2 linked regions of the Salmonirosea aquatica genome follow. The protein of the gene in region 1 interacts with the protein of each later gene in a pairwise test. Links are inferred from orthologs where the notes say so. Each region holds a gene or a part of one and is shown on either strand. Other genes may lie near its edges.

Region 1 (15,736 bases):
CCCATTGTAAATCTCGAATCGGCTACGCGCCACCCGCTGCAATCGCTGGCCGACTGCATTACCATTGAAGAATTCAAGGTCAAAGCCCGCCCCAAAGTGGTACTTACGTGGCTGCCGCATTTCAAAGCACTGCCCCAGGCGGTAGCCAATTCATTCTGCGAATGGATGAATGGCATGGACGTTGAATTGGTCGTGACGCATCCCGAAGGTTACGATCTGGCTCCTGAATTTCTGGGGAAAGCGGAGGTACTTCATGATCAGAATAAAGCGCTTGAAGGCGCGGATTTCGTGTATGGAAAGAACTGGTCTTCGTACACCAGCTACGGTCAGGTGCTTGTCAACGATCCGGCTTGGATGATGACCGAGGAAAAAATGGCGCGTACCGACAACGGTAAATTCATGCACTGTCTGCCCGTGCGTCGCAATGTCAAAGTGACCGATGCCGTATTAGACAGTCCTCGTGCGCTGGTTATCGAGCAGGCGGCCAACCGCGAATGGGCCGCACAGGCGGTCTTGAAAGAGATTTTGCTCGGGATGCAGGAGTAATATACGAGTCGCTGACCCAGGCGATGAACCCGTTCGCCTTGCGAAACGTTTGGAAATAAGGTATATTTACCGCCCGATTCCTGACCTTAAGCCCTGATTTGAAACAAATTGCCGCCACCGCATTTTTCTTTTTGCTCCTGATCCACATGCTGGGTCAGACGGTGTCGGTATGGTGTCTTGAGGCCTTTTACAATACCCCTAATTCTGGCGTACTCAGTGAAGAACGTATCGTACTGAAGGTACCTTTTGCCATTCCTTACGGTACTACCTGGAACAATGATGCCCCCGAGGGCTTGGTACATTACGAGGGCGATTTTTACAATATCGTCGAGCAACGCTACGAAAACGATTCTCTCTATACGGTAATGCAGGCGAATTTCAGCGCGCGGGAGCAATTCTTCGCCCTGGCCGAACGTATTCAACAGGAATTTGGCCACAATGTAAATAAGTCGGGCAATCCGCTCGAAAAAAGCACAAAAGTATTCTCAACCGCCATCAAGCACTACCTTTCCACACAGCGCCGGGTTACGTTCTACCTGTGGGAATTGATGGAAGGTACCTCCATGCTTTCCAGTTATCCCGTGAACTGGTCGGCTTATGACCTGTCCCCGGCTACTCCACCACCCGATCTTGTCTGATTTGTTTTATTTCAAGTACCAATCGGTGTCAATGATCCTGACGTATACGAATGCGTTGGCCATGAACGGATTGCTACTTTCACTAAGTAAATCATTAATCGGGCTGATTACGGACCTATTTTAAGAAAATGGGTCAGAATAGCCGATTTTTCAAAAAAACAGACCAGATGAAAAAATTTTCTTTCCTGGTGGCATTGCTTGCCGCCACTACTTTCGCGTCGAGTTGCCGCCAGACTACAACGCCTGAGGTATATAATAAAAGTGCCTCTGATCCAGAAATGATCCACGACCTTGGCGAACAACTGACTGATGTAGTCATTCACGATATTTTCAAGCCACCCGTAGCTAGCCGTATTTACGCTTACTCAAACCTGGCGGCTTACGAAGCCCTGGTACCGGGGCATCCAGAGTACCGTTCCTTAAGCGGGCAACTCAACGGCTTTGAACCTACCCCCCAACCCGAACCGGGTAAGGAGTACTGCTTTCCGCTGGCTAGCGCCAAAGCCTTTACCATTGTGGGCAGGACGCTCACCTTTTCCGGTGATATGTGGGATACCTACGAAAAAGATTTCTTCAAGAAATACGAGGCGATGGGCATTCCCGACGATGTGATCGAACGCTCGACTGCTTATGGCGAGGCCGTTGCCAACCATATTATTAAGTATTCGGGAAAAGACAATTATAAGCAAATCAGAGGATTTCGCTATACCGTAACCAACGAACCAGGTACCTGGGTACCTACCCCGCCTGCTTACGCCGATGCCTGCGAACCAATGTGGAATACGGTGCGTCCTTTTACCCTTGATTCGGTGCGTCAGTTTGTTTGTCCGCCGCCGGCTAAGTACGATTTGAGTAAGAACAGCCCCTTTATGAAATTGACTTATGAGGTATATGATACAGGCAAAAACCTCACCGAGGAACAACGTACTACGGCTTATTTCTGGGATGACAATGCCTTCGTAACCAATGTGGTAGGCCATGTGATGTTTGCCAATAAAAAGATGACCCCGCCGGGCCACTGGCTAGCCATTACCCGCACCGTGGCTAGAGACAAAAATCTGGATTTGATGCAAACGACCGAGGCCTATACGTTGGGTTCTCTGGCCATGTTCGATGCCTTTGTTTCGTGTTGGGATGAAAAGTACAAAAGCGTGCGCATTCGGCCCGAAACGGTCATCAACAACGGCTGGGATCCCGAGTGGCGTCCGTATCTGGAAACGCCCCCTTTCCCCGAGTATGTAAGTGGCCACAGCTCTGTTTCGGCGGCTTGTGGTACCATATTGACCAATCTGTTGGGGAATAATGTGGCGTTTACGGACACGACCGAGAAAAAGTACGGCCATGGTGTGAAGTCGTTCAAGTCATTCGAGGAAGCTTATTGGAATGCCTCGTACAGCCGTATGTACGGCGGAATCCACTACCGCGATGGCGTGGAGGAAGGTACCCACCTGGGCGAGACGGTAGGCAAATGGGTTTGGAAAAAGGCTCAGACCCGAAAGGATAGAAAAGAGCAGGTAGCCTCTCGCTAAAAGGGTGGTAAACTGCAACAGAAAGGCCTGATTCGTGAGAGTCAGGCCTTTTTGTTTGGGTTATATCAAGGGCATGACAGCCGTAGCTTTTTCGGGTTTGATATTGTCCAGGTTGTAGTGCAGTCCGACATTCTCACGCCGGGCCATGGCCATTTTCAGCACCAGGTAAGATACCGTAATCATGTTCCGTAGTTCACAAATCGCCACCGAGACTTTCGATTCACGGTAGAGTTGCTCGTGCTCTTCGTGCAACAGCTGCAGGCGGTCGTAGGCTCGCTTCATGCGTCGGTTGGTGCGGACAATACCTACGTAGTTGGACATGATGCTGTTCAGTTCGCGGGTCATTTCAGTTACGAGTACCTGCTCCTCGGGATGGGTGGTACCCGAGTCGTCCCATTCGGGGATGCCTTCCGGAATGACGGCTTTTTCGTAGTGCTCGACGGTATCGAGATAGGCGCGGTGGCCAAAAACGGCCGCTTCCAGCAACGAGTTGGAAGCCAATCGATTGGCTCCATGCAAGCCTGTAGCGGAACACTCGCCCGCCGCATACAGGAACTGAATATTCGTTTTCCCCCACTCATCGACCTTGATGCCCCCGCACATATAATGTTGCGCAGGTACTACCGGGATCATATCCCGCCGTACATCAATCCCGATGTTGAGGCAATACTGATTGATATTGGGGAAATGTTCGAGGAATTTTTCATAGTCCAGATGGCGTACATCCAGATAGACATGCTCCACCCCGTGGGTTTTCATCTCGGAGTCGATGGCGCGGGCCACGATGTCGCGTGGAGCCAACGAGAGTCGGTCATCATAAAACTCCATGAAGGTACTGCCGTCGGCGTGTTTCAGGATACCTCCGAAGCCACGTACCGCTTCCGAGATCAGGAAGGAAGGTTTTTTGCCCGGCTGAAAAAGGCTGGTGGGATGGAACTGGATAAATTCCATGTTGTCACAAATGCCCTTGGAGCGGTAGGCCATGGCAATGCCGTCGCCCGTAGCGATGGTAGGGTTGGTGGTACTTTGGTAGATATTCCCGATACCGCCCGTGGCTACCAGGGTCGTCTTGGCGAGGAATTTTTCTACCGCTCCGGTCTTCAAATCCAGCACGTACGCGCCAAAGCACTTGATGTCCTCCCGATAGCGGTATACCGTTTCGCCCAAATGGTGTTGAGTGATGAGTTCGACGGCATAGTAGTGGGTGAAAATCTGGATGTTCTTATGACGTTTGACTTCCTCAAGCAGGGCGCGCTCGATTTCGTAGCCCGTGATGTCCTTGAAATGCAAAATCCGGTGATCGGAATGGCCTCCCTCCTTGGCCAGATCGTAGTCTCCGTCGCTTTCTTTGTCGAACCGGGTACCGTAGTCGATCAATTCCTGAATACGTTCCGGCCCCTCGGTAACGACAATCTCGACGATATTCCGCTTGTTGATCCCATCGCCGGCGTCCATCGTATCGTCGATGTGCTTCTCGAAGGTATCGCCCTCAGCCCATACTGCCGCAATGCCTCCCTGAGCGTATTTGGTGTTGGTTTCGTCGGCCTGTACCTTGGTAATGACGGCGATGGAAACCGCTTCATTGCCTTCAAAATGTCGGGCTAACTTGGCCGCATAGCTGAGTCCGGCAATTCCGGAGCCTATTACAAGAAAATCGAATTGAGCCATAGAAACGAATGGTGGAAAGATAGTTTAACGGTTTTGCTCCGGCGTACCCGCCCGGCAATGAATGCTAGAGTAAACGCATAAAGATTTTATCTCATCATTTACCCCTTCTATCATTCAATAGTAGAATTATTGGTAAAGCGTAAGGTTAGCTTCGTTACCCTGGGCGGATCGTATACGGTACTACGGGTTTCCATTTCGAAGGTACCTTCGTAAACGTTGCGCGGATAAATGTTCCAGCCTCCGGTTCCCGTGGCCGAGTCACGCAGGGCGATCACGTTTTGGGGTACATAGACCTTCCACTGGTAATGCTGCGTAGTGTCGTCGCCCGTCATGTGTCCTTCGAAACCTCCATCGGGATAAAACTTCACCCAATCCATGTGGCGGTCGAACCGCACGCCGCTGATGTGGGGTAGGTGCTTTCCTGCTTTGAATACCGGGACCTCATCCATCGCGATCTGCTCGATGTGCCAACGGTCGGCGGCTAGTAAACGCTTTTGTGCTTCCTGTACGTCGTCGGCGGGTCGGTGGCAGGACAAACCTGTAAGTACCAGCAAACAGCACAGATGTTTCGTGCTGATTGTAAACCCAAACGGTTTCGAAATACAAATACGCACAGGTTTTGAATGCCTCAAATCCCTTTACTCAGTTCCAGCATCCTCGCCACCGATTCGTAGGCTTTCACGCGGATGTTTTCAGGTACGATAATCTCAGGCTGCTCGTAAAGCAGCGCATTGTACACTTTTTCCAGCGTGTTCATTTTCATGTACGGGCATTCCGAACAGGCGCAGGTATTGTTGTCGGTGGCGGGTGCCGGAATTAGTTTTTTATGCGGTACCGACTGCTTCATTTTATGTAGGATACCTGCTTCGGTAGCTACGATGAATTTTTCGTTCACATCGTTTTGCACGAATTTCAACAGTCCGGTCGTGGAACTTACAAAGTCAGCCTGAAGCAGAATATCTTCCTTACATTCGGGATGGGCGATCAGTAGCGCATCAGGATTATCAGCCCGTAGTTTTTGCAATTTCTCGCGTGAGATATCGATATGCACGATGCAGGCTCCGTCCCAAAGTACCATGTCTCGTCCGGTTTTCTGCGCCACGTAGCGGCCCAGGTTGGCATCAGGAGCGAAGATGATTTTTTGATCCTTGGGCAGACTGTTCACAATATGCAGCGCATTCGAGGAGGTGCAGACAATATCCGTCAGAGCCTTGATTTCGGCGGAACAGTTGATGTAGCTGATCACGATGTGATCAGGGTACCTTGCCTTGAATTCGGCGAATTTATCCGCCGGAGCCGAGTCGGCCAGCGAACAGCCCGCGTTTAGGTCGGGAATCACCACTTTTTTGTTGGGACTCAGTACCTTGGCGGTTTCACCCATAAAATGCACACCGCAAAACACGATCATGTCAGCTTCGGTAGCAGCGGCCTGCTGTGAAAGGCCTAAGCTGTCGCCGATGTAATCGGCCAGATCCTGAATGGCGCCGTCCACATAATAGTGAGCCAGAATCACCGCGTTCTTTTCTTTTTTCAGCCGGTTTATTTCAGCCACCAGATCCATATCGTCGGCTACGGCCTCGTTCACATAGCCAAAACGGGAAACCTGTTCAAGTATATCGGTCATGGGTTGATGTTCAATATTCGTACCTTTTTACTTAATAACGTTCCAAGGTACAAATATTCCCAAAATCTTGACAAAAGCGTACCAAAAAGAGAAAGCCGTCACGCTCGGAATAAAGAGCGTGACGGCGGCAGTCGGGTAGGTAGTAAGGGTGTATTATTTAATGAAAATCAAAAGATCCACCGGAAGAAGGTATATAGGGTACCTGACAGGATCATGGTGACGGGCAGCGTAAGCACCCAGGCGATGGCGATATTGCGGACTGTCCCACCCTGCAAATTCTTGATCCCTTTGCTGGCTACCATGCTCCCGGCAATACCCGACGACAGTACGTGGGTGGTACTGACCGGAAGTCCCAGCCAGGAAGAAACGCCGATGGTACTGGCCGCGACCAATTCCGCCGAGGCTCCCTGGGCGTAGGTGAGGTGTTGCTTACCGATTTTCTCGCCAATAGTGACCACGATGCGTTTCCAGCCCACCATAGTACCCAGACCCAGGGAAAGGGAAATCATCAAAATTACCCAATCAGGGGCATAGTCGGTAAAGCGGCGAAGCCCCTGTTCCTCTCCGATCTGCTTCTCAAGAACATTGGCGTCGGCCAGGCTGAGGTTAGCGGTCCGGCTGTTAAGCAAATCCTTGATATTACGGCTAATCAGAAGGACTGAGCGCCGGGCATTCAGGCGTTCGCCTTCGGGCAACGTATTATCGACAAGAGGTTTGCTGATCTGCGTTTTTAGAGAGGCGATTTCGCGTTTTGTGACAACCAGTTCAGCTCGATCCCTGGCGGAAAGCAGCGTAGGGTTGACTCGATTGACGATGGTTTCGATTTGAGTAAGATTTTCCCGCATCAGAAGAGGATTCTTACTGTTGTCGAGGGCAAAGTAGGTAGGGGTAATGCCAATTAGAATCAGCATAATCAGGCCCACCCCCTTTTGCCCGTCGTTGGAGCCATGGAAAAAACTTACCAGGGTACACGTCGTTATCAAAATACCGCGAATCCAGGCAGGGGGCGGCTGGTTTTTCTTGGGTTCACTGAACACAAGGTTTCGTAAAGGTTTGTCTAGCGACCTTCTCAGAATAAACATCAACACAATGGCCAACGAGAAGCCAAAAAGTGGGGACGTAAAAAGTGAGATGAAAATTTCGGTAGCCTTAGCGGTGTTGACCCCCGTGCCGCTGGTATTTTCCGGCATAAAGGTAAAAGCCAGTCCTACGCCCAGAATAGAGCCAATCAGTGTGTGCGAACTGGAACTCGGAAGCCCGAAGTACCAGGTACCCAGGTTCCAGACAATCGCGCTGAACAGCAAGGCCAGTACCATCGCAATACTGTGATATACATTCTGGTCGATGAGCAGTTCCGTAGGCAACAAGTTTAAAATGCCCATGGCAACGGCGATGCCGCCGAAAAATACGCCCAGAAAATTACAAAAGCCCGACCACACGACGGCGGTATTGGGTTTGAGCGAGTTAGTATAAATGACCGTCGCTACTGCGTTGGCTGTATCGTGAAATCCGTTGACAAATTCAAAAGCACAGGCGGCGAATAAGCAGAAGGCCAGTAAGAGGAAAATGTCGGTTTCTAAACCAAACATAGGAAGTGAGTAAGTGGGTGCAAATTAGCCCATTGGCTAAAATTTAATGCCGCAAAAGTACGGAAATTTTGATGGCACGGTATGTTAAGAAATTGTTAACCGGCTGATTATTCCTTATTGGCCAACTGCCCGCAGGCCGCGTCTATATCTTTTCCGCGGCTGCGTCGCACACTCACTGTAACACCCCGGTCTTCGAGGTAGGCCGCGAATTTATCCAGTTTATCGGCTTCTGTATTTCGGAAATCGGCTTCGGCGATGGGATTGTACTCAATGATGTTCACGCGGGCAGGTACCCTCTTGGTAAATTCCCACAGTTCTTTAGCATCTTGTAAGGAGTCATTGAAATTATTGAACACAATGTACTCGAACGTGATGCGGTTTCCGGTTTTTTGATAAAAATAATTGAGCGCCTCGGCCAGATTGTCCAGCGAATTGGATTCGTTGATGGGCATGATGCGGTTGCGCTTTTCGTCGTTGGCCGCGTGCAGCGAGAGGGCCAGCCGGAAACGTACCTCATCGTCGCCCAGTTTTTTGATCATCTTGGCAATCCCCGCCGTGGAAACGGTGATGCGCTTGGGCGACATACCCAGGCCCTGCGGCGAGGTAATATGCTCGATGGATTGCAGTACGTTGGCGTAGTTGAGTAAAGGCTCGCCCATGCCCATGTACACGATGTTGGTCAGCGGTGCCTGAAATTTGGCCGTAGCCTGCCGGGCAATCTCTACCACCTGATCATAAATTTCACCCGCTTCCAGATTCCGCTTGCGATCCATATAACCCGTCGCGCAGAAGGTACACGTGAGCGAACAGCCTACCTGACTGCTCACGCAGGCCGTCATGCGGTCAGTGGCCGGAATCAGCACACCCTCTACCAGGTGGGCATCGTGCAACCGGAAGGCCGACTTGACGGTACCGTCGTTACTATGCTGTTGCTTGTCGGTGGTGAGGGCGTAAATGGCAAAATTTTCGTCGAGCAACTCCCGCAACGGAAGCGATAGGTTGGTCATTTCGGCAAAGGAGCGCGCTGATTTTTTCCAGAGCCACTCATGAATCTGCTTGGCCCGGAAGCCCGGTTCCTTATGCGCTGCCAGCCAGGATTTGAGTTGGTCCGGCGAAAGTTTCCGTATGTCTGTTTTTATAGAATTCATGAGTCTGCTCGCTTACTTATCTAAATATTCCTGCTTCCAGTCACGGATCAGCTCGCTGCCCGCAGGCAGCCATTCAACCGCCTTGGTGATGACGATGGGCGCAATGGGAACAACATACGGGTACAGGTACGTTCCCTCGGTCCGGTGCGCGGGAATATCGACCCCCATGGTACTCAGCAACCAGAAAAAAACGCTCGCTCCAAAGACCCAGGTGAACAGCCCCACCGCAGCGCCGGCCAGGCTGTCGAAGGTACCCAGGAGCGAGTACTTCAACGAGCGGCGGATCGAGTAGCCGAATTGATTCAGTAGGAAGACGGTCGGAAAAAAGATGACCGAAAAGCCAATGAAGGGCAGGATTCGCCGCGCCACCGTATGCCCGACGTGCGGCTCCAGAATTTCCATCCCTAACCCCAGAAACTTGAAGCCCACCACCATAGCCACCACAAAGGCCACAATGCCCACAATCTCGACGAGCAAGCCTTTGCGGTAGCCGTTTACTGCGCCCCACAACAACGGAATCAAAAGTAATAAGTCAAGTAGTTTCACAGAAAATAGCTCCCCGCTTCTATGAACGGTACCCCCTGCCCTGGAAAGAGAGGGGACAAGGGGTGAGGTGTTATTTTGCCAACAAACTCTTCACCAGGGTGGAAACCGTGCGGCCATCGGCCTGGCCGGCTAGTTCCTTGGTAGCTACGCCCATCACTTTGCCCATGTCCTGAGGGCCGGACGCCCCCACGCGGGCGATGATGTCTTCGAGCCGGAATTTTATTTCGTCTTCGGTCAACTGCCGCGGCATGAATTGTTCGATCACGGCCAACTCGGCTTCTTCTTTCGACCACAAGTCCTCACGCCCCTGAGCCTGGTAAATTTCCGACGATTCGCGGCGCTGCTTGGCGGCTTTGGTCAAAAGCTTAAGTTCGGCATCCTCCGTCAGTTCGCCCGTGCTGCTGCTACTGGTTTCTTCCAAAAGAATCAGTGATTTGATGGCCCGCAAAGCGCGCAATTTGTCCTGATCTTTGGCCCGCATGGCGTCTTTGATATCCGATTCAACTCTACTTTTTAGTGACATAATTGTAATTAAATGTGGTATAGGCCGAGCGACGCATCGCCCACCTGCCCGGATTACGGCTAAATATTCATAAGGTACCTACCCGAACAATTCTCTAAAAACATACGTTCGGAAAGGGTAACTTTGCCACAAAGATACGAATACTCCTCCATCAATCCATTGGCCCTAATCCATGACCCGACTTAGCGTTAATATTAACAAAATAGCTACCCTCCGCAACTCACGCGGCGGTGATAATCCCAACGTAGTCAAGGTAGCGCTCGATTGCGAGCGCTTCGGTGCTCAGGGTATCACGGTACATCCACGGCCGGACGAACGGCACATTCGCTATCAGGATGTCTATGATTTGAAAAAAGTAGTAACGACGGAATTCAATATCGAAGGCAATCCCTCTGAACGGAAGTTTGTGGATCTGGTATTGGCCAACCAGCCTGCCCAGGTGACATTGGTGCCGGACGCCCTCGGAGCCATTACCTCCAATGCGGGCTGGGATACCATCACCCACAAGGACCGGCTCACCGACCTGATTGCCGAATTTAAAGAAGCGGGTATCCGGGTGTCGGTGTTTGTCGATGCCGACGAGCGCATGGTAGAGGGCGCCAAAGCCTGCGGAGCCGACCGCGTGGAGCTTTATACCGAACCCTACGCCGAGCATTACTTTAAAAACCAAAAAAAAGCCGTGGCTCCCTTCGTGAAAGCCGCCGAAGCAGCCCGCCGGGTAGGTTTGGGCCTGAACGCCGGCCACGATCTGAGTCTGGACAACCTGCGATTTTTACAAAAAAGCATCCCTTGGCTCGACGAGGTTTCTATCGGCCACGCCCTGATTGCTGATGCGCTTTATTACGGCCTGGAAAATACGATTCAAATGTACCTGCGGGAGCTAGATCAATTTTGACGGGTCGCCCGTACGATGATAGAATGAGTGATTGAGTGTATACCCGCATAGGTACCTCTTCTCAGCCTTTAATCTTTCTCCCATTCATTCTTTTTCCTCCATTTTTCCTTATCCATAAAAATGCCTACCCCAATCCCCGTCTCCGCCTTCCTGCAAAAAGCCGAAACGCTGCCGGTCGTGGACGTACGGTCGCCGGGCGAATTTGCGCAGGGACATATTCCGGGGGCGGTTAACATTCCGCTTTTTAGCAATGAGGAAAGGGCAAGGGTAGGTACCCTCTACAAGCAAATCGGTCAGGAAGAGGCATTGCTGTTGGGGTTGGAACTGGTGGGGCCAAAGATGGCTGACTTTGTGCGTCAGTCAAAGGTACTGGCGCCCGATAAGGAAATCCTGGTACACTGCTGGCGTGGGGGCATGCGCAGTGGTTCATTTGGCTGGTTGCTCGAAACCGCCGGCATGAAAGTCAGCACGCTGGTAGGTGGCTACAAGGCTTTTCGGAATGAGACGTTGGCAGGGCTGGAAACTCCCCAAAATGTAGTGATCCTGGGTGGCAAAACGGGTAGCGGCAAAACCGAAATCCTGCACAAACTCCGCGAACTGGGCGAGCAAATCATTGATCTGGAAGGTTTAGCGAATCACAAAGGCTCATCGTATGGAGCCATCGGCCAACTACCCCAGCCCAGTTCTGAGCACTTTGAAAACGAAATCTACGCCCGGTGGCGACAACTTGACCCTACCCGCCGCGTCTGGATCGAGGACGAGAGCCGATCCGTGGGCCATTGCCTGATTCCAGCGGCTGTCTGGACACAAATGCGGCGTGCGCCGCTAGTGCTAGTAGACATGGATAAAGCTACCCGCATTGAACGGCTGGTGCGGGAGTACGCCTGTTTCGATATAAACCTGTTGCATGAAGCTACCCACCGTATTCAGAAAAGACTGGGCGGCCAGCACCATAAAGCGGCCATCGCCGCCCTCGATCAAAAAGACTTCGCTACCGTAGCCGACATCACCCTAACCTACTATGACAAAGCGTACCAGCACGGCATCGGGGATAGAAAGGTACTTCACACGTTGAAAACGTCCGAGGACAATCCGGCAGAATTGGCAGAACAATTGGCCCTTGTAGTTAAGGATGAGCCGTAAAAGGCTAATTTTTAGGTATCAAAGAAACTCGTTCTCTTGATTTCCAGGTTTTGCTTGAAATTTGTAAGGCCGTTGACCTTTCATAGTTAGCCCTTTACCTTTTTTAATTTCAACGTAACACTTCCTTTCGGCCGTAGAGTCACCATTGGCTCTGGTTCCACTACCTGATCAGGCGAAAGCAGGCTGACCTCAAAATCACGCAGCAGAATGGCCAGTACCAGTTGCATTTCGAGCAGGGCAAAGTTGTTGCCGATACATAGCCTCGGTCCGCCGCCGAAGGGTAGGTAGGCGTATGTCGGGCGGTCTTTGGCGTTTCCTTCGGTGAAACGATCAGGATTAAATGCCTCAGGCTCCTGCCAGTATTCGGGCCGGCGGTGCAGCGTATAGGGGCTGATCAAAAAATACGAATCGGTCGGGAAAGCGTAGGGGCCGATTTGATCTTCGGCCAGTGAGCGCCGGCTAATGACCCAGGCGGGCGGGTAGAGCCGCATTACTTCCTGTACCACTTGCAGCGTATAGCGTAATTCCCGGGCTTTTTCAAAAGTCGATTTGTCTTTTTGTGCGAGTACTTCCGTGCTTTCTTCGCGGATTTTGTGGGCTACCTCGGGGTACCTTGCCAGTAGGTACAACGCCCATGAAAGGGCATTGGCCGTAGTTTCGTGGCCTGCCATGAAAATGGTGGTCACCTCATCGCGGAGCTGGCCGTCCGACATGGTTTCGCCCGTTTCTTCGTCGCGCGTGCGCATCAGCATATCCAGCAGGTCGTCGTAGCGCAGGTCAGGGTCTTGCTTCCACTGCTCACGACGGCCATTGATAATACCATAAATCACTTCTTCTACTTTTTGGACGGCGCGCAAAAACTGCACATTCCCCGGAGTAGGGTACTTCAGCGGAACACGAATAAAACTTTTCAGCGTGTTGTCGGCAAAATGCATAATGCCATTGAGCGCATCGGAAATGCCCGCTACCCGATCGCCCACATCGGTACTGAATAAGGCTTTGGTTACGATATTCAGGGTGAGCCCCAGCATGTCTTTACTGATGTCGCGCGGCTGGGTTGGATCGTGGGTTTTCCAATCGGCCACCAATAGTTCGGTTTCCCACGCCATCATGTCGGTCATCAGGGCCAGGCGTTGTTTGTAAAAGGCCGGTTGCGCCAGCTTGCGCTGCCGTCGCCAGAAATCCTCTTCGCTGGTCAGCAGCCCATTGCCCAGAAAAATCGCCAGAATCCGGTAGGCCTCGCTCTTGTGGTAGTTACGGTTATTCTCCTGCAAGATGTACTTCGCGTCCTCAGCGGTCTGGACAATGTTCAGCGTACGGCCTAGTACCTTCACGGTCGCGAGCCGTTCGTATTGCTCCTGTAGGCGCAGCATAAAACCCAACGGATCGCTGATAAAGGGGTAGGTGCTTCCTACCAAAGGCCACCCCCGGTGGTGTGGGACAGTAGTGAGAGTAGGAACGATTGAGGTAGCCATAGGGGACTAAATTGTTCGGTTTGCTTTATATTTGAAACTTGATGAAGCCGCTGTCCAAAAGTGTTACGCTATAAGGTACGCTGATTGAGCTTCAAATTCAGGTATCTGCTTAACCTGGACAACATCTTTTTTATTACCTAACGAATAGCCAATAGCTTATTGCTTACGGCCTAAAGCCAAAAAAATGTCCAAGAAAATCAAATCCGCCCTCATTTCTGTATACTCCAAAGAAGGTCTGGAGCCACTCGTACGGCTGCTGCACCAGAATGATGTGAAACTCTACTCGACGGGAGGTACCCAGACCTACCTCGAGGAATTAGGGCTTCCGGTTACCGCTGTGGAAAGCCTGACGGGGTACCCTTCCATCTTTGGCGGGCGTGTCAAAACGTTGCATCCGGTCGTTTTTGGGGGTATTCTCTACCGCCGTGACCACGCAGGCGACGTGGCACAAGCCGAACAGTTCAACATTCCGGCCCTCGACATGGTCGTGGTGGATCTGTATCCCTTTGAGGATACTGTAGCTTCCGGGGCCAGTGCAGCCGACATTATTGAAAAGATCGACATCGGGGGAATCTCCCTGATTCGGGCAGCGGCCAAAAATTTCAAGGACACCCTGATTGTTTCCTCGCGCGACCAGTACGCAGGTACCCTCAAACTGCTCACCCAAAAAGAGGGCAGCACGGATGAAAGCGACCGGCGCGAATATGCCGCGGCCGCCTTCGGGGTATCGTCGCATTACGATACGGCCATCAACCAGTGGTTTGTAAAAGGCGATTCCAGTAAGGAAGAGAATATCCGGCACTTTGAAGACCTACCTTCCCAAACCCTTCGTTACGGCGAGAATCCTCACCAGAATGCTACCTTCTACGGTGATCTGGACGCCATGTTTGTCAAATTGCACGGCAAAGAGCTATCCTACAACAATCTGGTGGATGTGGATGCCTGCGTGGGTTTGATCGATGAATTCCTGAATGCCGGACCTACCTTTGCCATCATCAAGCATACCAATGCCTGTGGTATTGCCTCGGCCGCTACGGCGAAGGATGCCTATCTCAACGCGCTGGCCTGCGATCCGGTATCGGCTTTTGGCGGCGTGGTAATCACCAATACCAACGTGGATGCCGAAACCGCCGAAGAACTGAACAAGCTCTTCATGGAAATCCTGATTGCCCCGGCGTACAGCGAGGAGGCGCTCCAGATTCTGCAATCCAAGAAAAACCGGATTCTACTCAAGCGTAAGCCGCTCACGCTGCCTGGCGAAATGTTCAAAACAATTCTTAATGGGGTACTTGCTCAGGATAAAGATAATGTGACGGAAACAGCGGAGCAAATGACTACCGTGACCGAAAAAGCACCCACCGAAGCGGAACTGAAATCGCTGGAATTTGCGCTGAAAGTGTGCAAGCATACCAAGTCCAACACCATCGTACTGGCCAAGGAAAACCAACTACTCGCCAGCGGTACCGGCCAGACTTCCCGAGTGGATGCCCTGCGCCAGGCCATAGACAAGGCGGCCGCGTTTGGCTTCGACCTGAACGGCGCTGTGATGGCTTCGGATGCTTTCTTCCCGTTCCCGGACTGTGTTGAAATCGCGAAAGAAGCGGGTATTACGGCGGTCGTGCAACCCGGTGGGTCCATCCGCGATAAAGATTCCATTGCCTACTGCGACGCCAATGGCGTGGCGATGGTCACAACCGGAGTGCGGCATTTCAAGCATTGAGTTTAAGAGGGACAAAGGACCGGGCTGGCGTACCAGAAAAAGGCACAGAGGCACAAAGTGAAATAGTGCTATTCTATGTGAGAACGAAGAAGTAGTTTGCCTTGAATTTATTTAAAGTACTCTGTAAATCAGTTTTTTAAAAAGCCACTGACCAGCAGCTATAAGCTAACAGCTACTTAATACTCCATGAACTTACTGAAAATCAGTTGGGCCAATCTGCGGGAAAAGAAGCTGAGCAGCTTCCTCAGTGGATTGTTACTGACATTGGGTATTGGCATAATCTCGCTGTTGCTCTTATTGAACCAGCAGCTCGATGCCCAGTTCAGGCGCAATCTTCGGGGCATCGACATGGTGGTGGGAGCCAAAGGTAGCCCGCTGCAACTGATTCTATCGAGCATTTACCAGATCGACGCTCCCACGGGCAATGTACCTCTGGCAGAAGTCAACAAGCTCAAAATGAATCCGTTTGTCAAAACGGTAATTCCGCTTTCGATGGGCGACAACTACCGGGGCTTTCGGATCGTGGGTACCACGCCGCGCTACGTTGAACATTTTGAGGCAAAACTGGCCGAAGGAAAATTATTTGCCACCACCCTGGAAGCAACGCTTGGCAGCAAGGTGGCCGAAGCCTCGGGCCTGAAGGTAGGTGATACCTTCGCCAGCGCCCACGGACTCGATGAAGCAGGCGATGC
Region 2 (15,634 bases), 890 kb from region 1 along the record:
ACATTGATTAGATTTTCCTGGATCTCAGCCCGATGGACCAAATCTTCAGGTGGAAAAGGAGGAAAAAAAGTAAGGGTGACCACTGAAAGTACCAGCATGACCAGCACGAACGTAAAACCCACCAACTTGACCTGAAAAGTGATGGGAACTGTTGAAAATACTATGTAGAGGATGGCTCCTCCCAGAATCCCGATCCAGGTGAAAAGAAAATAGATCCAGTACCCTACCGAGCTATAGATCCCAATCGTGACCGCATCAATTTCTGAGCCGATAAAGAACAACTCCATCAGCATCAGCAACAAGCAGGCGGTCATGGACTGCCGATTGCTGTGAGTACGGAAGTAGAATACTTTTCGGAGATATACCAGTATGGTCCAGCTTATGATGAATAAAGCCGGAATAGCGATTATGACCGGTTCTTCAAATTCCCGATGTCCCTGACTGGAAAAAACATGGTAGACATAATATAGCCACACCAAACTTAAAGCCGCAGTACAGACCCACAATACAATTTTACGCTCCCGTTTGAAGGGGTTTTCGGGAAAAAGGTAGGCGAGTTGTATTTGAGCCAGCAGGATGAATACGCTGGATAAGCCATAGACCAGCACCAACTCCCACTTGCGCCAGGGAACGGATTCCAGATAGACGGGATTGAGACCGAACGTGATTACATTATCGAATTGCCACCCCAGGATACCCACCGACGCTGCGATGAGCCAGCGCGTCCAGGAGGGCTTATGCTCGAGATTGGAAAAGGAAAGGATGACCAATCCTGCCGTAAGGCACAGGATTAGAGACATCACCGCATGGGGATGTAGTAAAATTTTTTCCATAAAAGTTTTTGCGCTGAGTAGCTAAAGCATTTGCCTGCACTTCCCCGCAAACAGAGGACGGCTATGTAAATGTACCTGCTTTGGAGTGCTAGTCCAAATACTGACGGCATGATTTAGTAAAGGGTATTTTTTAGTAGCCTATCCAGGAATTAGGCAAGGCGTGCCACTCAGTATCAGGAGGATACAGAAGATCAACAAGCTGAATCTTTTTTGCGTAAGAAAATCTTTTTGATCGCTGGCGGCAGAGCCGCTGAACTGCACGTGAAATGGGTGTAACCGACAAGAGCAGAGGAAGAATGAGGGTAAACTCTTAGCGGCTGACTTGCTTGGACGGTTGCTTTGTTTTTTTCATAAAATCACCCTGGGCAAAATACTTCTCGATGAGGCAGTACATCAGGATGAAAAAGTAGCGGCTACCCATTTCCTTAATTTTCAATTTGGACTCGCCGTATTTCCGGTTGGTCCAGCTATTGGGCACTATGGCATAGTTGTAGCCCCTTACTATGGCTTTGAGCGGTAGCTCGATGGTAAGGTTGAAGTGAGGCGAAAGAAAGGGCTTGATGCCCTCTATCGTCTCGCGTTTATAGAGTTTGAATGCATTGGTGGTATCGTTGTAGCTGATACCCATGACAATTCGTACGATAAAATTAGCGACTCGGTTAATGAATTTTTTCAGTTTCGGATATTCCACCACCTTCCCCCCTTTGGACCAGCGCGAGCCAAATACACAGTCGTAGTTCCCTTCCAGCATTTTGAAATAGTACTTTACCAGGTCGTCGGGATCGTCGGACATATCGGCCATAAATACAGCCACACAATCGCCGTTGAAACGTTCCAGACCGTAGCGTACCGCGTATCCGAAACCGTTGGGACCAAGATTGGTATAGTATACCAATTCGGGAATTTCTACGGATAGTTCATCTAATACGCGCAAGGTTCCGTCTTTTGAGTTGTCGTTGGTTACCAATATTTCGTGTGGAATATTGTATTTCCGCAAAGCCTTATTCAAAGTCCGAAGGGTGTGGGGAATGGATTCTTCTTCGTTGTAGGCAGGAATAACTACGCTTAATTTCATAGACAAACAGCTGGATTTGAAAGCCCAAAGATAGGGAGAAAAAGGGTCAACGCGGGGGACATGGTCTTAAATGGACAGAGGACTACGGCTTAGTAGAAGTCTGAACTGTAAGCAGGGCAAGAATCGAACCACTTCGCGCAGAGGGTACCCCCTGCCCCCTGTAATCGTCAATAGGTGAATCGAGCTTCATTTGCCTTCAGCCAGGCCCTGACGTTTTCAAACATCTCCTTTTTATTTTTTACAAACCATTCATTCGCGGGCGTATGAACATGGCTTAGTCCCTCCTTATGCTTGCGATAGACACCCATCACGTCGGGAAGGTACCCTATTTTACCACGGGCGGCCAGTTGCAGTACCAGGGCCCAGTCTCCGGCGGCGGCCTGGGCATGCCAGTCTGCGAAATCTTCGGTCAGGAAATAGTTGCGGTACATCAGGCTCGCCGTGGCCATGAACCAGCGGTCGGCCAGTAAATCGTCAATCGTGGAGGTACCTTTTTGATCAGGGGTATTGAACAAATGTCCGGGTGAGCCATCTTCGAAGACGACCCGCACATTGTGATGGCAGATGACAAAATTAGGATGAGTATCCAGGAAGTCGACCTGCTTTTGCAATTTCTGAGGATCGGTCCAATAATCGTCGCCCTCACAAAGCGCCACGTACTCACTCCGGCAGGCTTTCAACAGAAAAAGGACATTGTTCCGTCCGGCAAACTCGCGCGGTACGTTTGGCCCTAAATTCTTGGGATGTAGGTAGGCACGGATGCGATCGGGGTAGCGCTCGGTGTAGGCCTGGATAATAGCTGGTGCACCATCCGTAGAACCATCATCACCAACCACGATCTCGTAGGAAAACGTAGTTTGCTGCGCCAAAGCTCCGTCGAGCATCTGCGCGATATAATCTGCGTGGTTGTAGGTAGGTACACAGACCGAAACCTTCGTCATGTCGTTCGCCGTAATCGGTGTGGCAGCAACGCAAAGAAACTGTAAATGTCCACAACCCACTTAGGCAGGATATAATCACGGAAGATTTCCCGGGTTTCAGCCTGATCGGGTCGGCGGTACTGCAGGTAGTGGACTGCCAGCCCTGCGCGCCGAAAATAGCTTCTGCCATATTGCCGGGCGTCGAGCATCATGCGGTGGTAGCGGGCTATATTCTTGCGAAGCAATGAGTTGTATTGGTGCCTGGTTTCGGCATTGATTCCCTCGTACATCATAATGCGGTTGCTGAGAAAACGAGCGTCGCGATAGTGGTCTTTAAAGCTTGCTCCCGCGTGGTTTTTTCGATAAACCGACATAGTGTCAGGAATATAACCGATAGGGCCGTTCTTAGCCAGAATCACGTAGCGGGGTATATCGCCGCTCGTCGATTTCAAAAACCATTCGGGATAGTGAATCAGGCCATGCTTAAACATCACCGCCGAGGTAGCCATGAACCATATTTCGTCTTCGCCAATGAGATCGTCCATCCCAATGACCTGCTTCTGATCAGGGGCGTTGACTTCCCGCGCGGGCGAGCCGTCCTCATAGGTAATGAGGGCATTATGAAAACAGGCCGAGAAATCAGGATGGCTTTCCATAAAATCCACCTGTTTTTGCAACTTGTGCGGGCTTGTCCAATAGTCGTCGCCATCCAGCGGAGCAATGTACTTTCCCTTTGCCAGCTTGAGGGTTTCGATGGTATTGAAAAGCCCGTTTTGGCCAAGATTAGTCTTGTGCAAAACGGGCTTTACCTTGTCAGGGTAGCGTTTCTGGTAATCTAGGATCACATCCCGGGTACCATCCGTAGAATAGTCGTCACCCACTAGAATCTCGTACGGAAAATCCGTAATCTGATTGAGTGCGCTTTCGATGGCTTGCCCAATAAAAGCTACCTGATTATATGTAAGTATCGTTACGCTGACTTTGGTCATGGCTGAATGAGTGAATGAAAGACGGCGTGCTCCTTAGTGGTATTTGCCCGTGCAACCCCGTCATAGCTCATAACTCCTATCTGTACAAATCCTTCAATTGCTGAGGGGTAGGAAAATTTGGTGTCACCAAATCGGGTTCCGGCTTGTAAATATAAGCCATGGGGTATCCCCGTTCAATAAAAGTAGGCTCGGCCAGATTGTTGTAGCGCAACTGCACCGACCAGCGGATGTTACGGGTAACATTATTGCCCGACTGGTGTACCAAAAAAGCGGAGAAAATAAGAACATCACCTGCCCGGAATTCTGTCTGCACAAAATCCTCTTCTTTCAAGGTGGCCGTTATGCCGCCCTGATAGCCGGAAGTATTGGCTTCCAACAGCCCCGATTTGTGACTGCCCGGAATCACCTGCAACGCGCCGATTTCGGCGCCAGCTTCCACCATCGGAAACCAGATCACGGTACTGTCCAGCGAGCCTTGTCCAGTACGCCAATCCTGGTGAGCATCGAGCTTCCAGTGCTTGCTGCCGTCTTTGGACAGGAACCGGCTATTGAACTGCATGGCAGGACGCGCCCCAATCACGGGTTTTTCGATGCCGATTTCTTTTAAAATAGCTTCAATTTGCTTGCTTACCGCCAGGCGATGAAGCGAAAATGAATGCTGAACGGTCTTACCCGTATTGACGAAAGCGTCGAAATCTTTTTCAAAGAAATCAAACATGGCCGCCTCAAAGGCATCCCGATCCTCGATATCGACCGGTTGCCCCGCAACCCGTTTGATTTGGGTGGCAAAAATCTCCCGCGCCTCGCGATAAATTTCCGCTACGGTTTCCTGGTCCAGAAAGTTACGCAGCAACACGTAGCCGTTTTTATTGAACTCTTCCTTATGCGTTGTCATGGTTTTGTTTTAGATGTGTGTAAAAAGATAGTGCTAGGTACTACTCTTTTTTGCGCCAACGACTGACCCACCTCAGTTCGTACATTGATTTTAGCTAGTGGTGCGTTGGTTCGTTTAGAGATTGAATTGATTTAAATGCTAAAGCATTCAGTGTTGCGATATAATTTACTACCATCCACTCCAATCAATCCTCCCAGACGGCATAGGCAAAACCCGCCGCTCCAAAGCCGTTACCATTGTAGAGGAGGTACTTTTTGCCATTATGTTCATAGCGGTGGGCGTAATTAATCATGGTATAATCAAAATCCTCCGGATTCTCAGATTTCGCTATTCCCACCAAATGGTCTTTCCGTTCCCAGTGGGTACCGTCTTTTGACTCCGCGTACCCCAGCCGGTAACTTTGGTTGCGATCGGTGCGGTAGTCGCGGGTATGGCGGTAGGAATAGTACATTTTGTATAGCCCATCCTCCTTGAACACACTCGGGCGCCCCACGGCGTGCAGGAAATCGTCGAATTCCAGGGTAGGTACCTCGCTGATTTCCCAGTGAATTCCGTCTTTCGAAATTGCCGATTGCCCCCGGTAGAAGGGTTCGGGATAGCCGTGTATGTACTCGCACTTATGGCCCGATATGTACCACATCCGCCAAGTACCGTCCTCATCGATCAGGACCGACGGCTGCGCCGCCCAGATGGGGTTCTGTATGCTGCGATCCATAATGGGGCCGGTAAACATTTTCTTAAATGTAAGCCCGCCGTCATGGCTCACCGACAAGCCCATCGAGAGCCGGTAGGAGTTCCAGGTCCGGTTCCAGCCGGTATAATACAGCCAGATATCGCCGTTGGGACGGTCCACAAACCACGCGGGCATGGCTCCGGTTTCGTCATACTCGCCCGGTCCACCGAGTTCCAGAACGGGCTTGTCGTGGATATATAAAATTTGGGCCGGATCGTCGTAATCTACGTCGATGAAGGTAGGCCGGGATTGCCCCTGGGCGTCGCGCGACGAAAAATAAATCCTCAGAAAATCCTGGTGCTTATAGGCAAAAGGTACCTGCGCGTGCGAAAGGCTGTGCGGCAGGGTACCATCAGGCTTATATACTATTCCTTTTTTAATCCACATATTGATGAGTTGAGGAGTCAGGAGTTCAGGAGTTTATGAGTTCATTAGTTTGTGAGGTCAGAACAGGGTACCCCCCCTATCGACTCATGAACTTTTCACTCATACACCCATACACTTCACAAACTCGTTTCAAAAATTTACTCCCCGGCTTTCTCGGCCCTGATCCGCCAATTATCCACAAAATCCTTGCCGGGAATGGGCAGGTCAATATCTATTTCGGGGGCCTGAGCCGTTACGGTGTACTCCATGACGTAAAAAGCATTTCCAAAAACCCAGTGTAGTCTGAAATTCGCCACATTGGGGGGCACATCTTCCAGGGGTACCTCGGCGCGGAACAGCGGGTTGGCCTTCCAGAGGGTCTGGTAGGTGGGCTGGTTGCGCATCCAGGGGGCAATGCTCTCGTCGCCGATCACGACCTTTCCGCCCGGACGCACCACACGGGTGAGCTCGTCGAAGGCTTTTTTGCGCTCCGAAAAGGTATTGATCCCTCCGAAATGAAAAACGGCATCGAAGGTGTCGTCGGCAAAGGGCAGGTAGGAACCATTACCCAGGAAATAATGCACGTTAACATCGTCGACGGCCAGTTTGTCCTGTGCCAGTTTCAGCATATTGGGCGACAGGTCCGAAAGAACGGCGGTACCACCGGGTTTAACTTTTTCAAGAATCAGCGCTGAATCTTTGCCCGTTCCGGCTCCCACTTCCAGGGCGGTCATGCCGGGCTTGAGATCCATCAGGCCAATCATAAACGCACGTGTGGCGGCTTCGTCGGAATGGTTGAGGGTTTCGAAAACCCAGGAAACGCCCCGGTCGTAACGCAGGAAAGCCTGGTCGTAGAGATACTGCTCACGGGCGTCATCAGGAAGCAACTCCTTCGGGTAAAGCATATTGACGATGCCCGTGTCGCCCACTTCGTAGGTGACCCCATCCTGGCTGGTCAGGCTTTTTTCGTCATCGGCCAGTTGGAGCGGGGTATGAGTGGTGGGACAAACGAGGGCGTGCAAAAAGTCCTGGTGGGTCATTAGGCGGGGTAATTAGATTTTTTTCAGTCGGGCAAAATTAATTATTTTCCGGGAAGTACTTCCATCCCCGCTGATGTTCTTCGTGAACGCAACTGAACTGACAACAATGTCGGAGTATCCGAGTTGATCGAAGTAGGAAGAATTTATTTTTTCACAACAGCTGGAAGCGAATGCCACGAAAATTACTCAAATACAAAAACTACGACATTCACTCGATCACCACAGCTACTCCCGACGGGCGAAAAAACGCCAACATTGCCATGTGGGTCATGCAGACGGCCATGGGTGGAAAAATGCTGTGCGTAGCTCTGGACAAAACCGACTATACGCTGGAACTGGTGAAGAAAAGCGGAATTGTGAACATAAATCTACTGTCCGAAGAGCAAACCCGGCTGATTGCCAAACTAGGCCGCCAAAGCGGGAGGGAGGTGGATAAATTCAAAAACCTGCCCTACGCCCTCGACGAGCGTGGTTGCCCCTATCTCACCGAAGCAGTGGGTTATGTACAAGGCCGGGTGACGGGCTACGCCGATGGGGGCGACCACGAGCTTGTTATTTGTGAAGTGCTGAAACAGCTGGTATTGCATCCCGACAAGCCGGTCATGACGCATCATTTCCTGCGGGAGAAAGGACTGGTGCGGGGGTAGGGTACCCAGGTTGTTATTTCTCCTGACTGATTATCTCCAGTATTTCTTCCAGGTACTTGCGGTCGTTGCTCAGCCGGGGTACCTTGTTCTGGCCGCCCAGTTTTTTGCGGCGCCCCATCCATTCGTAAAAGGTACCTGGCGCCACCGTATGCACCAAAGGCGTGAGCAGGGCCATGTCCTGGAAACGCTTGGCATCATAGTCGGAATTGACTTGCCGTAGGGTGGTGTCCAGAATTTCAAAAAAGACGTTTCGATCGTGGGGTTCCTGCGAGAATTCGATGATCCATTCGTGCCGGCCCTTTGAGCCGTCGCCCATATACACGGGGCCGGCGGTGAAGTCACTGACAATGGCCCCGGTTTGTGCGCAGGCTTCGGTAATGGCGGCTTCGGCATTTTCCACGATCAACTCTTCCCCGAAGGCATTGATGAAATGCTTGGTGCGGCCGCTGACTTTCAGGCGGAAGGGGTACCTCGAAGTGAATTTGATGGTATCGCCGATCAGGTAACGCCAGAGGCCCCCGTTGGTAGAGATGACAATGGCGTAATTCTTATCCAGTTCCACCTCGTCCAGCGTCAGCGTCCGCGGATGGGGTTTGCCTACCTCTTCCGGGGGAATGAATTCATAAAAGATGCCATAATCCAGCATCAGGAGCATTTCGCCGGGCTTACTCAGATCGTCCTGCAGGCCAATGAAGCCTTCGGAAGCGTTGTACGTTTCGAGGTAATAGGTCTGGCCGGAAGGAAAATATTTTTGGGAGAACAGATTGCGGTAAGGGTGGAAAGCCACCGCGCCGTGGACAAATACCTCAAAGTCGGGCCATACGTCGAGCATGGAGCTTGCACCCGTTTGCGCCATAATCCGGTCCAGCAGTACGATAGTCCAGGTAGGTACCCCCAAAATGCTGGTTACGTTCTCCTGCGAACAGATTTCAGCCATTTTTTCCAGCTTTTCTTCCCAATTATCCATGAGGGCCACTTCCAGCGGTGGGGTACGGATGAACTGACCCCAAGCGGGGAGGTTCTGCATGATTACCGCCGATACATCGCCCACCTGGGTGCGGGGATCGTACGGGTTGGCATGGATGGTACCCCCGATGGAAAGCCCCTTGCCATCGAACACCTGGGTATCGGGCCGGTTGGCGATGAGCAGCGTCATCATGTCCTTGCCGCCCATGTAGTGGCATTCTTCCAGCGACTCGGGCGTGACGGGAATGTACTTACTGCGGGCATTGGTGGTACCTGATGACTTAGAGAACACCTCTACCGGCGATGGCCACAGTACGTTGGGTTCGCCCTTCAGTACGCGCTCAATGTAGGGGAATAAATCCTCGTAAGTCGAAACGGGTACCTGCTCCTGGAATTCACGGATGGTTCTGATCTGGCTGTAGTTGTAGCGCATGCCCCACTCGGTGTAGCGGGCGGTTTCGACCAGTTCAGAAAACATGCGTTGCTGGGTTTCGACGGGCCGGGCCATGAATTCCTGAATGCGCGGCAAACGCCGCTTCATGAACCATACCACCGTGTCGTTGACCATTCCCATGTTCTAATGTGTTGCTTCTTGGTGTAGTTGAAATGTGTTCCTGCTCTCTACAAACTTACCAAAATATTATTTTAAAAGCTGAAAATGCCCGATCGACCGGAACAACCGAGGTAGGTAGGAGAATGAGGAAAATGAGCTTAAAACCGCAGCATTTGCTTCCAGGTACCTTTGATCCGATTGTACTTCAGGGTGCTCGGCAGGGCTTTCCACCAGTATTTGTTCATTTCTACGGCAAAGGAAGGCTGCATGTAGCAATTAATGGCGCAGCCCTCGCAGGCCGGCAGCCGGCCTTCCAGGGCCACAAGCTTCTGGACTTCTTCGGATTGATAGAGCGCTTTCAGATTCCCCTCAATGGGAAATTCCTTCAATCCCAGGTGATAACACGGAAGCACCAGTTTGTTTTCGGGTGAGATGACAAGCGTAGTGCTGGCCGCTTTGCAAACAGGATCCGCGACGTGGTTGCCGCCGTCCAGACGGAGTTGCACGAAACCGTCGTTGAGGTACACGTTCTTTTGTTTGCCCCAGCGGGTCAGTTCTTCCAGCGCGGCCGGGGAAAGCCGACCGCCTACGTCGTTGTATTCAAAAACGGGGTTCAGAATCAGTACCAGGTCATTAGGTATGCAGATGTCCTCCCAGAGACGGCGGATCTGATGAATGTTTTCTTCGAAAACAGTAAAAAGAATATCAGGCCGCTCGCCCAGCCGGCGCGCTACCCCGATGGATTCCATCACCTTATCGAAGCATTTTACGCCCCGTGATTGATCATGCTCTTCCCGAATGGGCGAATCCAGGGAGAAGTGGAGCATGTCGACCAGGCCGTGCAGCCGTTCGGCGTATTTGGGGTACAGTAGCCCGTTGGTCGTGACAGTGGTGATCATCCCCTGCTTCTTGGCTTCGCGCAACAGCTCGTCCAATTGCCGGTGTAACAGGGGCTCTCCGCCCGTAAAGTCGATGACTTTTACCCCCAATGCCTTGAGATCACGGACGTTTTGCCGGAAGTTGTCGAGGGTTACGTAGGGCGAGGGCCGTTCCCAGATATCACAAAACCCACACGTGGCATTACAACGGTAGGTTAGGTAATAATTGCACAGGACAGGATGGGAAACCAGCCGCATTTCGTAAGGATGAAGGGTGAATGATGAGAGGCAGCACGGGTGCCGCCAACGGACACCTAGGTAAGCATGCCGAGCAGACTGGTAAGTTTGTCTTTCAGATCTTTACGGTCTACGATAAAATCCAGGAAGCCATGTTCCAGCACGAATTCGGCGCTCTGAAAGCCCTTGGGCAGGTCTTTGCCGATGGTCTCGCGAATGACCCGCGGGCCGGCAAAGCCGATGAGCGCCTGGGGTTCGGAAATGTTGAAGTCACCCAACATGGCGTACGAGGCCGTGACGCCACCCGTGGTAGGATCAGTCAGTAAAGAAATATAGGGTACCCCGCTTCGGAAAGCAGGGCGAGTTTGGCTGAAGTCTTGGCCATTTGCATCAACGAGAAGCCAGCCTCCATCATGCGCGCGCCGCCCGATCGGGAAATCATCAGGAAGGGTGTTTTGGTTTTCAGGGCGTGGTCGATCGCCCGGGCGATTTTCTCACCGACGACCGAACCCATAGAGCCTCCAATAAAATTGAAATCCATACAGGCCACCACGATGTCGGACTCGTTCATTTTACCGTAGCCGGTGCGTACGGCATCTTTCAGGCCGGTCTTGAGCATGGTCGTTCGAATTCGGTCCGGATATGCTTTGGTATCCGTGAAATTTAGCGGATCAGCCGAAGTCATGTCCGCATCAAGTTCGGTAAATTCATTGTTGTCGAACAAAATTTCAAAGTACGCCTCGGAACCGATTTTTTCATGGTAGTTACAATGCTCGCAGGTATAGGCATTAAGCTTATGCTCACGGGTTTGCATGATTTTCTTGCAATTGGGACACTGGTACCAAAGTCCATCGGGCGCCTCGCGTTTCATTTCCGTGGGCGTACTGATTCCTTTTTCTTTTCGAATAAACCAAGACATGATGCTAGGAAGTTATTGCAGCGTTGGAACAAGTCTAATCTTTAACATAAAGCGGCGTTCGCTCCATGTTTGGGTTTCAAATATAGCAATAATTGCATTGGCTAGCGCAGCGACAGGTAGTATTGCCTGCGGAAAGGGGGTAGGTGTTCAATGGCATAGCGCAGGGAAGTACGCGGTAGGCGCTCGATATGGCGGTGCAGAAATTCCTCCATCACATCCAGATCGCGCTTCCCGGTTTCGCGCAGCATCCAGCCGATAGCCTTATGGATGAGATGGTGTTCGTGAGATAGTAAAAGCTCGGCTAGTGCCAGGAAATCGGCAAATTGATTTTTACGAATGAAATAAAAAGTAGCAATCAGCGACACCCGCTGCGACCACAGATGAGAACGCTGCGCCAGATCGTACAATACACTTCTGTCCTTATCAAATAGGTGCCTTCCCACAATATCCCGGGCTGACAAATCAACCAAATCCCAGTTATTAATATATTCCAAATGGGCCAGGTAGCTTTCGAAAATGGCTTGCCGCTGTGCTTCTGAAGCTTTAGGGTACTGCCTTACCCAAATGAGCAACGCGGCAAAACGGCATTCGTGTACCGGATCGCGAAGCAGATTTTCCACCGCTTCAAATTCCAGATGTTGCCATTGACGGGCTACCTTTCGTACTTCTGGATTAGAAATTCCCCAGAATACATCACCCTCGGCGTATTGTCCAGGTCCGGTCTGGAAGAATCTTGCTACCTGGACCGCCCGTGATTCGTCAGCCAGTTGGGCTAGCGCGGCTCGGATATTTTCCACCGATTGGAAGATTTTTAGGGGAGGAACAAAAACAAAAGCGGGGTTTGAGCCCCGCCTTTGCCTATTAGTTCAATCGGATTTGCTCCATTTCACTGGCCGGAATGCTGGGCTTGCGCCAAAGGTCGATCTGGCTACGCCGAAAGGCCGGGCTGCGATCAAGATCGTCCCAGTTTATTTTTTTCTTGTCTCGAAACCGCTCTACCATTTCTTTAATCCGATCGTATTCCGCATCTGACCAATCATCGCCCTCGGCTTGTCCAGGTACCATGCCGCCGTACGTATGGACGGGTGAGGGGTCGTAGGCAGGGAAGAATGTTTCGGGTTGGGTAGGTAATTCGCTGGTGGGTACCATCTCAGTGGGCGGCGCCACAAAAGGACTGGTAGGGGTACCTATCCCAGCCTCGGCTACAATAATGGTTTCGGGCTTGGTGGGACTCTCTTCGGGGGGAGTAGGCATGTCTTCCAGTGTAGCCTCTGGTGTTTCCTCGATCTCGGGCTCTGTTTCCTGAACCACGGTTTCATCTTCCGGTTCCATGGTCGCTTCTACTCCCGCAATGGGCGAATCGACACTATCAAAGCCCGCCGCTACTACCGTGACCCGGAGTTTTTCACCTAGGGTATCATCGGTAATGGTACCTAATTTGAACAGATGTGCTTCGCCTCCCACCTGGTCAAGAATGTACTTCCAGATTTCTCGCTGTTCCTTAACAATGGCCTCCCTTTTATTACTGGATGCCAGCGTGACCAGAATCCGCTTCGCACCCTTGATGTCACGGTCATTCAGCAGGGGAGAATCCAGCGCTCGGCGGATGGCCTCGTGCGCCCGGTTTTCACCTTCTACCTCAGCGGTACCCATTACCGACTGTCCGGCTTGCTTAAGAACTTTCTCGACGTCCCGGAAGTCGGTATTGATATTCCCGCTGGTGGTAATGATTTCGGAAATACTTTTTACGGCGTTGAGGAGAATGCTGTCGGCTTGGGCAAATGCCTCCGTAATGCGCATGTCTTCAAACAGCTCTTCCAGCTTGTCGTTAAGAACCACCAGTACGGTGTCACAGTATTTCTTGAGCTGCTCAATTCCTTCAAAGGCATGTTTTTTCTTGACTGTACCTTCCCACGAATACGGGGCCGTGACCACGGCTACCGTCAACAGATTCATTTCTTCCTTGGCGATCTGGGCAATCACCGGGGCAGCACCAGTTCCGGTTCCTCCTCCCATACCTGCCGTAATGAATACCATTTGGGTGGAGCCGCCAAGCAGGGATTTCAGTTCTTCAATCGTTTCCAGGGCAGCCTCGCGACCTCTTGAAATTTCCATTCCTGCTCCCAACCCCTTCGTGAGGGCGGCCCCCAACTGGATTTTGGTAGGAACCGGACTTTTGAGCAAGGCTTGGCGGTCGGTGTTGCAAATGGCAAACTCCACATCTTTGATTTTTTTCTCAAACATGTAGTTGACCGCATTACTACCTCCACCCCCTACTCCAATCACCTTGATGATTGATTGTTCTACGGCTTTATCCTCTATTCCGTTCACGATGTAGTCTTGTTCTAAGGCGTTTAACAAATTGGTATTCATGGGCGTGTACTTCGTTTCAGTCTGTTTGATGAACTACTAAATTCGGATCAGTATCCTCCTCCGGTCTTATCCTCTTTATCATTTCGGTCCGTACCGAAGAAGCGGCTCCTCAAATTCCAATTTGAAAAGAAATCGGTTGTTCTCTCGGTGGAGTCGTCTTGCTCTTTGTGCGTCGTTTTTTGATGGGTCGTGTGAGGCGCGCAAATCGAGTTAAGGCGCTTGTCAATTTTCTTGATGCCTGCCCAGGCCAGGCCCAAGGCGGTGGCATAGCTGGTGTTGCTTACCTCGTCGGCTTTGGGCGTATGAGCCAGACGTTCGGGAATTCCCACCCGCACAGGCATGTCATTGGCCACCCGGCTGAACAAGGTTTCTATTTCCGGCAGATTAGCCGTGCCCCCTGTAAGCACGATGCCACCAATAAGCTCGTCGGCCAGGCCCGATTCAAGAATATCGGCATATACCAGGGCAGCGATTTCCTTCAGGCGCTCCTCGATGATAAGGGCTATATTCTTTTTAAGTACCTGCTTGGCGGGCCGTCCTTTGAGGTAATTGACCAGAATTTCAATGTTCAGAGCCGTATGCGCCGATAGGGCTTCGCCAAACTCCTTTTTCAGAAGCTCGGCATTTTCAAGCTGAATCCCGCATCCGGCTTTCAGGTCGGCCGTAATGTGGTGACCCGCAATGGGCAAAGAGGAGATATGGCGAATAATGCCTCCCTGGTAAATGACAATATCGGTGGTATGATCACCAATATCGACTAAGGCGATACCGGCCTGTATTTCATCTTCACTCAGTACGGCTAGTCCCGCCGCAATGGGAGCTAGCAGAAGTTGATCGTATTCGAGTGTAGGATCGGCCGTAATCAAGCTCTTTCGAGTAACGTCAATGACTTGCTTATCCGTAGAAACCACCAGGAAGTCGCCTCCAAGACGTACTCCGATACGCCCGACGGGTACTCGCACACCCCGGCTGCTGTCTACCATGAATTCACCAGGGATAACGTGCATCACTTCGTTGTTGGGTTCCGTTTGGGCACGGTACAGATCTTTAATAAGATGCTCTACATCTTCCTGCGTTACTTCGTTGCTGGTGGCCGACGTGGGGCGGACCATCGAACTGCTAAGGGACGCTACCTGTATGTGACTTCCCCCAAAACTTACATTTACTGTTCCAATCTCCAGATCAGAGCGCATCGTTAGCTCTGATAGGGCGCTACGGATAGCCATCCCTACCTGCTTTACGTTTTTTACCGCTCCTCTCACAATGGCATCGCTTGGTACGGCTACCTCACTAAATCCGATGATTTCTACTGTGTCGTGGTCGCTGTAGAGGTTGCCCTGGCTTTCTACGGCAACAGCGGCTACCTTAGTGCTTCCTATATCAAGGCCTACGCAAATGGTGCCTTTTTTCATAATTTGAACGGTGTTATGGATCTATGGATTACTCACAAACAATCTGGTCGTGATATTTTATACTTATGCGCGAGTAACGACTCCAATCAGAAGCCATCACTTTTTGGTAAAAGATACGAAGTTTTGTCAACTTCGTTTTAATATCTTCGGCTTTTCCGAATTCAATCCGCTGGTTACCCAGGGCGGTTAGCATGTCTATTTCCCCATTCTTTGACACGTTCATCTGGATTACCTGAGCCTGCCAGAATGGATCTTCTTGTATGTACTTGATCAGATCCAGCACTGCTTCTCCCGACCCGGTGCGCAGATCGGCCCGATTCTGAAAAAAAGGGCCGGCTACCATTAAGACCCGCGCCGAGTAGCGGTCGGACAGGGGAATGAAGTCACCATCGCCATTGATATAAAAGCCACTGGACTTATGCCATTCCTCATTTTGCGAACTATTGATCCAACGGGCCACTGGCTTTTCCTGCTCTATGTCGACGACCAAATTACCGGCCAGATCGTGGTATACCTGACAGTCCCTCACAAGCTTGTTGATTCTGATCCGCTTCTCGAGGGTAGCCAACTGAATATTCTTCTGCTTACTCCCATGCAAAGGCTCGTGCCCATTGGCAGTCAGGAGGTTTTCCACATCCGACTGGTTAATGAAACGGATTCCCGAATCATAATCCACATTCACCAGCAGGTTGTCACACTGTTGGGTACTTACCCTACTTTCAGCCATTCCCACGCCCAGCAAAAAGACCAGCAGCCACAGGGTTTTACCGAGCCATTTTTTGGAATAGTCAAATTTAC

What was found.
Region 2: the proteins of rlmN (region 1) and ftsZ interact in binary tests that used the Escherichia coli proteins (3 or more experiments, as listed by UniProt). The link is inferred for Salmonirosea aquatica from one-to-one orthologs.

What each region holds. Positions count from the first base shown.
Region 1 is NZ_WHLY01000002.1:3,228,245-3,243,980, forward strand. The notes cover bases 6,723-9,650. They hold rlmN (dual-specificity RNA methyltransferase RlmN), read right to left. Parts: upstream 8,743-9,650; coding sequence 7,702-8,742; downstream 6,723-7,701. Other genes in these bases: GBK04_RS14695 (inorganic phosphate transporter), read right to left, coding at 6,723-7,594; GBK04_RS14705 (CvpA family protein), read right to left, coding at 8,755-9,288; GBK04_RS14710 (GatB/YqeY domain-containing protein), read right to left, coding at 9,359-9,650. Also shown: GBK04_RS14665 (N-acetylornithine carbamoyltransferase), read left to right, coding at 1-546; GBK04_RS14670 (hypothetical protein), read left to right, coding at 645-1,184; GBK04_RS14675 (vanadium-dependent haloperoxidase), read left to right, coding at 1,352-2,713; nadB (L-aspartate oxidase), read right to left, coding at 2,774-4,381; GBK04_RS14685 (hypothetical protein), read right to left, coding at 4,492-4,935; quinolinate synthase NadA, read right to left, coding at 5,010-6,005; more of GBK04_RS14695, read right to left, coding at 6,173-6,722; more of GBK04_RS14710, read right to left, coding at 9,651-9,811; GBK04_RS14715 (pyridoxine 5'-phosphate synthase), read left to right, coding at 9,984-10,706; tRNA 2-selenouridine(34) synthase MnmH, read left to right, coding at 10,827-11,849; GBK04_RS14725 (cytochrome P450), read right to left, coding at 11,936-13,324; purH (bifunctional phosphoribosylaminoimidazolecarboxamide formyltransferase/IMP cyclohydrolase), read left to right, coding at 13,509-15,044; GBK04_RS14735 (ABC transporter permease), read left to right, coding at 15,231-15,736.
Region 2 is NZ_WHLY01000002.1:2,345,362-2,360,995, reverse strand. Bases 11,169-13,994 are described here. They hold ftsZ (cell division protein FtsZ), read right to left. Parts: upstream 13,425-13,994; coding sequence 11,913-13,424; downstream 11,169-11,912. Other genes in these bases: ftsA (cell division protein FtsA), read right to left, coding at 13,472-13,994; GBK04_RS10875 (DNA alkylation repair protein), read right to left, coding at 11,169-11,848. Outside these bases: GBK04_RS10930 (sensor histidine kinase), read right to left, coding at 1-833; GBK04_RS10925 (glycosyltransferase family 2 protein), read right to left, coding at 1,144-1,908; GBK04_RS10920 (glycosyltransferase family 2 protein), read right to left, coding at 2,076-2,849; GBK04_RS10915 (glycosyltransferase family 2 protein), read right to left, coding at 2,846-3,817; GBK04_RS10910 (phytanoyl-CoA dioxygenase family protein), read right to left, coding at 3,894-4,712; GBK04_RS10905 (hypothetical protein), read right to left, coding at 4,897-5,832; GBK04_RS10900 (class I SAM-dependent methyltransferase), read right to left, coding at 5,970-6,851; GBK04_RS10895 (flavin reductase family protein), read left to right, coding at 7,022-7,498; GBK04_RS10890 (GH3 auxin-responsive promoter family protein), read right to left, coding at 7,512-9,038; GBK04_RS10885 (radical SAM protein), read right to left, coding at 9,176-10,153; more of GBK04_RS10875, read right to left, coding at 11,153-11,168; more of ftsA, read right to left, coding at 13,995-14,836; GBK04_RS10860 (cell division protein FtsQ/DivIB), read right to left, coding at 14,865-15,634. UniProt on the Escherichia coli protein: Essential cell division protein that forms a contractile ring structure (Z ring) at the future cell division site. The regulation of the ring assembly controls the timing and the location of cell division.